DNA from 3 places in the Methylosinus sp. PW1 genome. Region 2 is predicted to be linked to each of the others. Evidence: predicted binding sites of a transcription regulator. Region 2 holds the regulator's gene; each other region holds the start of a gene.

The links. Region 2 encodes PhoB, which activates phosphate uptake and scavenging genes when phosphate is short. Its sites were predicted from a motif close to TGTCATNNANCTGTCAT; they were not measured.
Region 1: K369_RS17875 (glycerophosphodiester phosphodiesterase) is a predicted target of PhoB. The motif match lies at 1,172-1,188, and genes of this name have one in related genera.
Region 3: K369_RS23845 (Orn/Lys/Arg decarboxylase N-terminal domain-containing protein) is a predicted target of PhoB. The motif match lies at 910-926, and genes of this name have one in related genera.

The regions. Positions count from the first base shown of each region.
Region 1 covers NZ_JQNK01000009.1:1,718,427-1,720,691, reverse strand. The annotation lists gene K369_RS17885 (DsbA family protein) at 1-371, opposite strand, end outside; gene K369_RS17880 (fumarylacetoacetate hydrolase family protein) at 434-1,123, opposite strand; gene K369_RS17875 (glycerophosphodiester phosphodiesterase) at 1,252-2,265, shown strand, end outside.
Region 2 covers NZ_JQNK01000009.1:2,448,877-2,451,141, forward strand. The annotation lists gene hpnE (hydroxysqualene dehydroxylase HpnE) at 1-395, shown strand, start outside; gene phoB (phosphate regulon transcriptional regulator PhoB) at 557-1,300, opposite strand; gene phoU (phosphate signaling complex protein PhoU) at 1,297-2,022, opposite strand; gene pstB (phosphate ABC transporter ATP-binding protein PstB) at 2,053-2,265, opposite strand, start outside.
Region 3 covers NZ_JQNK01000010.1:102,040-104,304, reverse strand. The annotation lists gene K369_RS25020 (response regulator) at 1-673, shown strand, start outside; gene K369_RS23845 (Orn/Lys/Arg decarboxylase N-terminal domain-containing protein) at 988-2,265, shown strand, end outside.

The sequences.
Region 1 (2,265 bases), 730 kb from region 2:
GCGTCGCGCTTGTCGCCGGCGTTGCGCGCCAGCATGAAGGCCGCCGTCGCCAGCGGATCGAGCGGGAACTCGCGCAGGATGAACTTCACCTTGCCGGTGTCGATGAACTTCTTCTTCAGCGCCGGATAGACGTCCTTGTGGAAGGCCGCGCAATGGCTGCAGGTCATCGAGGCGTATTCGACGATGGTGATCGGCGCGTCGGCCTTGCCTTCGACGATATCCGGCAGGGCGTTCGGCCCCATCAGCTCCTCGACCGGGATTTTGCCGCTCGGCGCCTTCTGGGCGAAGGCGGGCGCGGCGAGGCCGAAGACGGCGAGAGCCGCCGCGGCGAGCGCGGCGCGACGGGAAAATCGAAGGTCGAAGCTGGGCATGGACGCTCCATAGGGTCGCGGAACGGGCGGACCATAGAGCATTTTCGCGCCGTGGGGAATCGCTACCCCACGGTCAGCGCGACGCTTCCCACGCCTTCGATCTCGCCCGTCACATGGTCCCCGGAAACGATCGGCCCGACGCCGGCCGGCGTGCCGGTGAAGATGAGATCGCCCGCCTCCAGCCGCGCGAATTGCGACAGGATCGACACGATCTCCGCGACGCTCCAGATCATGTCGGAGAGATCGGCGTCCTGCCGCGCCGCGCCATTCACGGCGAGGCTGATGCGTCCCTTGCCCGGATGGCCGATGCGCGCGGCCGGCGCCAGCGCTCCCAGCGGCGCGGAATTGTCGAAGCCTTTTGAGAGGTCCCAGGGCCGCCCGGCCTTGCGCGCCTCGCTCTGCAGGTCGCGGCGGGTGAGGTCGATTCCGGCGCCATAGCCGAACACATGGGCGAGCGCGTCGGCGCGGGGGATATCCGCCCCGCCGCTCCCGATCGCCGCTGCCAGCTCGATCTCATGATGCAGGTCGGCGGTTCGCGGCGGGTAGGGGATGGTCGCGCCGCTGGCGACCACGGCGTCGGCCGGCTTGGAGAAGAAGCAGGGCTGCTCGCGGGAGGGGTCCTTGCCCATCTCGCGCGCATGGGCGGCGTAATTCTGCCCGACGCAGAAGATGCGCCGCACGGGAAAGCGCCGGGCGTCGCCGGCGATGGCGAGCGCGGCCGGCGCCGGCGGCGGAAACAGATATGCGCTCACTGCGAAACCTCTCGTTTCTGCGCGGAACAAGGGCGGCGGCGGCGCGAATGTCGCGCCGCCGTCATACCTCTGAGAGACTGGCCATCTATCGGAGCGATGTCAAAAGCACATCGTTTCGAGGTTATTTCATGATCGAGCTTCTGTCCCGCGCATCATGCGCGCTGATCTGCGCCGCGCTGCTCGCGCCGCTGTCCGCCGTCGCCTCCGAGGAAGGTCCCCAACGTCCCATCGTCATCGGCCATCGCGGCGCCGGCGGCTATGTTCCCGAGCATACGCTCGAATCCTACGCTCTCGCGATCGAGCTCGGCGCCGATTTCATCGAGCCCGATCTCGTGTCGACCAAGGACGGCGTGCTGATCGCTCGTCACGAGCCGAACATCATCGCCACCACCAATGTGAAGAGCCTGCCGCAATTCGCCAATCGCAAGCGCAAGGCCGTCGTCGACGGCGTCGAGCAGGAAGGCTATTTCGTCAGCGACTTCACCTGGAGCGAGATCAAGCAGATCGGCGCCGTGCAGGCCTTCGCCGAGCGCGATCCCGATTTCAACGGCCGCTTCCGCATTCCGAGCTTCGACGAGATCATCGAGCTCGCCAAGCGCAAGGGCCGCGAAGAAGGCCGCGTCATCGGCGTCTATCCCGAGACCAAGCATCCGACCTATCATCAAATGATCAACCTCCCGCTCGAGGATCGCCTGCTCGCCGTGCTGACGCGCCATGGCTGGAACCATCATAGCGCTCCCGTCTTCATCCAGAGCTTCGAGCAGGCCAATCTGAAATATCTGCGCAAGAAGACGACGGTGCGGCTGATCCAGCTCGTCGACGCCAATGACGTCAATCCCGACGGCTCGCTGGATTTCACGCCGCCCTATGACCGGCCTTATGATTGGGCCGTCGCCGGCCGCCAAGGCAAATTCGCCGATCTCCTGAAGCCCGCCGGCCTCGCCGAGGTTCGCGCCTATGCCGATGGCGTCGGGCCGTGGAAGACCTATCTCATCAGCTCCGCCTGCATCAAGATCGTCAACAACGCCTGCGCCGACGCCAATGGCGACGGCTCCGTCAATGAGGCGGACCGCAAGCTGCTGCCGCCGACCTCTGTCGTCGCCGACGCCCATGCGGCCGGCCTGCTCGTGCATCCCTATACG
Region 2 (2,265 bases):
TCAAGATCGCGCCGCCGCCGGGTCAGCCGGCTCTGCTCGGCATGATCGGCTCGCTCACCGAATGGCTGTTCGCCTTCGAGGATCGGCTCTCGGTGACGATCAGCGGCGCCGATCGGCTGATGGACGAGCCGCGCGAGAGCCTCGCCGAGCGCATATGGGCCGAGGTCGCCGCCGCGACGGGCCTGCCGGCGGAGCTGCCGCCATGGCAGATCGTGAAGGAAAAGCGCGCCACTTTCGCCGCGACGCCGGCGCAGCAGCAGCGCCGCCCCGACGCGACGACGCGCTGGCGCAATCTCTTCCTCGCCGGCGATTGGACGGCGACCGGCCTTCCGGCGACGATCGAAGGGGCGATAAGGTCCGGCTATCGCGCGGCGGAGCTGGCGGGGCGTTCGTAACGCCCGGGCGGCCCCCTCCCCAGCCCTCCCCCGCTTTGCGGGAGAGGGAGCAGATTCGGCGCGTCATCGAGAGCTCGCGTAACGCCTGCCGCCTTCCCTCTCCCGCGCGAGCGGGGGAGGGTGAGGGAGGGGGCGTCGCTCACAACGCCGAGAATGCCCCCTCAATTCCTCCCGAAAGTCTCGTCGAAAGAATAGCCGGTGCCGCGCACGGTGCGGATCGGGTCTTTCTCGCGGCCGCGGATGATCGCCTTGCGCAGACGGCCGACATGCACGTCGACGGTGCGCTCGTCGATCTCCGCCGAGAGGCCCCACACGCTGTCCAGCAATTGCGCGCGCGAGAAGACGCGGCCGGGCTTTTCCATCAGATATTCCAGCAGGCGGAACTCCGTCGGGCCGAGATGAATCTCGCGCCCGCTGCGCTTGACGCGGCGCGTCTCGCGGTCGAGGTCTATGTCGCCGGCGACGAGGCGCGTCGCCACGCGCTCCGGCCGCGCGCGGCGCAGCAGCGCATGGACGCGCGCCATCAGCTCCGGCGGCGAGAAGGGCTTCACCACATAATCGTCGGCGCCGATGGAGAGGCCGCGCACACGCTCGTTCTCGTCGCCGCGCGCAGTGAGCATGATGACCGGCATGCTGCGCGTGTCGTCGCGCGCGCGGAGGCGCCGACAGATCTCGAGGCCGGAGACGCCGGGCAGCATCCAATCGAGAATGACGAGATCGGGCTGCGATTCGGCGAGGCGGATTTCCGCCTCGTCGCCGCGCTCAATATGCTCGACGAGAAAGCCCTCGGCCTCGAGATTATAGCCGAGCAGCAGCGCCAACGCCGCATCGTCCTCGACGACGAGAATGCGCGGCGCTCGGTCATGCGGCGCCTCGCGGGGAGCGGCGACGCGGATTTCATTCATTTTGCGGGCTCATCCGGTTCCGCGCTGGCGGGGAGGCTCGCCGATCTGCCCTTGGGGCGGTCGGTCGGCATCGCCTCGCCAGTGACGAGATAGACGATCGTCTCGGCGACATTGGTGGTGTGATCGCCGATGCGCTCTATGTTCTTCGAGCAGAAGAGCAGATGCGTGCAGAAGGAGATGTTGCGCGGGTCCTCCATCATGAAGGTGAGGAGATCGCGGAACACCGAATCTTCCAGCGCGTCGAGCTCGCTGTCATTGGTCCACACGGCGCGGGCGCGCTCGACGTCGCGCTGGGCGTAGGCGTCGAGCACGTCCTTCAGCTGTATGGCGGCGACTTCCGCCATCGTCTTGAGGCCGATGACGGCGCGCGGCACGCGCGCCTCTGAGAGGATCTTCACCGTGCGCTTGGCGATGCTCTTGGCGAGATCGCCGACGCGCTCGAGATCGGCGGCGATGCGCATGGCGGCGATGCATTCGCGCAGATCGATGGCGAGCGGCTGCCGCCGCGCGATGGTGAGGATGGCGCTCTCCTCTATCTCCCGTTGCAGCGCGTCGAGGCGCTGATCGGTGGCGACGACGCGATGGGCGAGCTCTATGTCGAAATTGGCGAGCGCATCCATGGCTTCGGCGAGCATCTTCTCGGCGATGCCTCCCATCTCGGCGATACGACGGCCGAGCACTTCGAGGTCGCGGTCATAGGAGCTGACGATATGTTCGCTCATGGTCTCAATGTCCTCGTGCGCGATGCGCGCTCAGCCGAAGCGGCCGGTGATATAGTCCTGCGTCTTCTTGTTCTGCGGCGCGGTGAAGAGATTATTGGTCTCGCCGAATTCGACGAGATCGCCGAGATACATGAAGGCGGTGAAATCGGAGACGCGCGCCGCCTGCTGCATGTTGTGGGTGACGATGGCGATCGTGTAGCGCTCGGACATTTCGTCGATGAGCTCCTCGATCTTCGCGGTCGA
Region 3 (2,265 bases), on a different contig from region 2:
CGGACGCGGCGTGCCGAGCGCGCTGCGCGACGCGCTGTTCGAGCCCTTCGCCAGCAGCGACCGCATGCGTGGTCTCGGCCTCGGTCTGTTCATCTGCCGGCAGATTGTGCTGGCGCATGGCGGCGCGATCGAATTCGAATCGGATGATTTGCGCGGCACATGCTTTCGCATTCGGCTGCCGCGTCACTGCGCGGTCGAGACGCCGCTCCACGATTCGCGCGGCGTCGACGGGCGATCGGAACCGCTACGCTGCGGCGACGCGCTCTTTGGCGTCGGCGCGCGGCCGTCGCGCAAGGGCGTCATTCTGGTCGTCGACGACGACGCCGATGTGCTCGACTCGCTCGAGCTGCTGCTGACGGCAGAAGGCCATGAGGTGCTGGCCGCCGCAGACGGCGACGCCGCGACCAAGATCGTCATCGGCGACCGCGCCCGGCCGGACATGGTGATCATCGATTATCATCTGCCCAATGGCGTGGTGGGGCCGCTGGTCGTGCGGCGGCTGCGCGAGCTGCTCAATCGCGACCTTCCCGCGCTCGTGCTGAGCGGCGCCACCGCGGATGAGGACGCCATCCGCGTCCCGCTGCAGAACAGCGCGCAGCTCGGCAAGCCAGCCGACGTCGAGCGGCTGCTGGAGACGATTCAGAGATTGCTCGCCGAGAACGCCGCGCCCTGAGCCGAGCGCGTCCTCGAAGCCGACCTCCTCCGCGCGGCGCACGAGACGTCTGCGCGTCCAAGCAGGCCTTATAGTCGCGAACAGGGTTCTCATAGGTGCAGAACACGCCGATCCGCATGGCCGAAGCGCCTTCCCATCACGCTATATAGACCTGCTATATAGCTCAGGCCGCGGTCGTCTCGGCAGCAAGTCTCGGCGGCGTGCGGCGGATGCGGGAATTTCAGGCAGGCGCGCGCTGTCACGATTATGTCATGGAACAAGGCTGTGAGTGCGGGGCTCCTCTTCTTCCTCGCCAGCGCCACAGGCCGATTTGAATGGACTTCTCCCGTCGCTTCACATTCCTCTTCTCCGCGCCCAATTTCGAGGCCGATGACCTCGAGGGGCTGCGCGTCAATCAGATCATCGCGGCGATCGAGAGCATGGGCTTTCAAGTCGTGCGCGCGCGCCGCGTGGAGGACGCCGAGATCGTCGTGCAGACCGACGCCGCCATCGGCTGCCTCGTCGTCGATTGGGGCAAGAAGGGCCTCGAAGGCAAGACCGCCTCGCTCATCGATCTCATGCGCAAGCGCGGCCTCGAAATGCCGATCGTGCTGCTCATTCGCCGCAAGCGTTTCGAGGATATTCCGGTCGAGGTGCTGGATTTCATCGACGGCTATGTCTTCCTCGCCGAGGAGACGCCGGAGTTCATCGCCAAAAATCTCGTCTCGCGCCTGAAGCAATATGCGGAGACGCTGAAGACGCCCTTCTTCGGCGCGCTCGTCGATTACGCAGAGGAAGGCAATCAGCTATGGACCTGCCCCGGCCATAACGGCGGCATTTTCTACAGCCGCAGCCCGATCGGCCGCATCTTCATGGAGCATTTGGGCGAGGCCGTGTTCCGCGACGATCTCGACAATTCCGTCGTCGAGCTCGGCGATCTGTTGACGCATGAAGGGCCGGCGCTCGCCGCGCAAAAGGCGGCGGCGGAAATCTTCGGCGCGGAGAAGACTTACTTCGTGCTCAACGGCACATCCTCCTCCAATAAGGTCGTGCTCACCAATCTGGTCGCCGAGGGCGATCTCGTGCTGTTCGATCGCAATAATCACAAGGCCGCGCATCATGGCGCCTTGCTGCTCGGCGGCGGCGTGCCGATCTTTCTGCCGACGACGCGCAATGCGCATGGCCTCATCGGGCCGATCGATCACGAGGCCTTCGACGAGGAGAAATTGCGCGAGCGCATTCGCGCCAATCCGCTGGTGAAGGACAAGGACGCCTGGCGCAAGGAGCGGCCATTCCGCGCCGCCGTCGTCGAGCAATGCACTTATGACGGCACGATTCACAACGCCGAATGGATCGCCCAAAAGATCGGCCATTTGTGCGATTACATTCTCTTCGACGAAGCCTGGGCCGGCTTCATGAAGTTTCATCCGCTCTATGAGCGCCGCTATGCGATGGGGCTGAAGAATCTCACCGAGGCCTCGCCCGGCATCGTCGCGACGCAATCGACTCACAAGCAGCTCGCCAGCTTCTCGCAGGCCTCGCAAATCCATGTGCGCGATCGCCATATAAAGGGCCAGCGGCGGCGCGTGGAACATCGCCGCTTCAACGAAGGC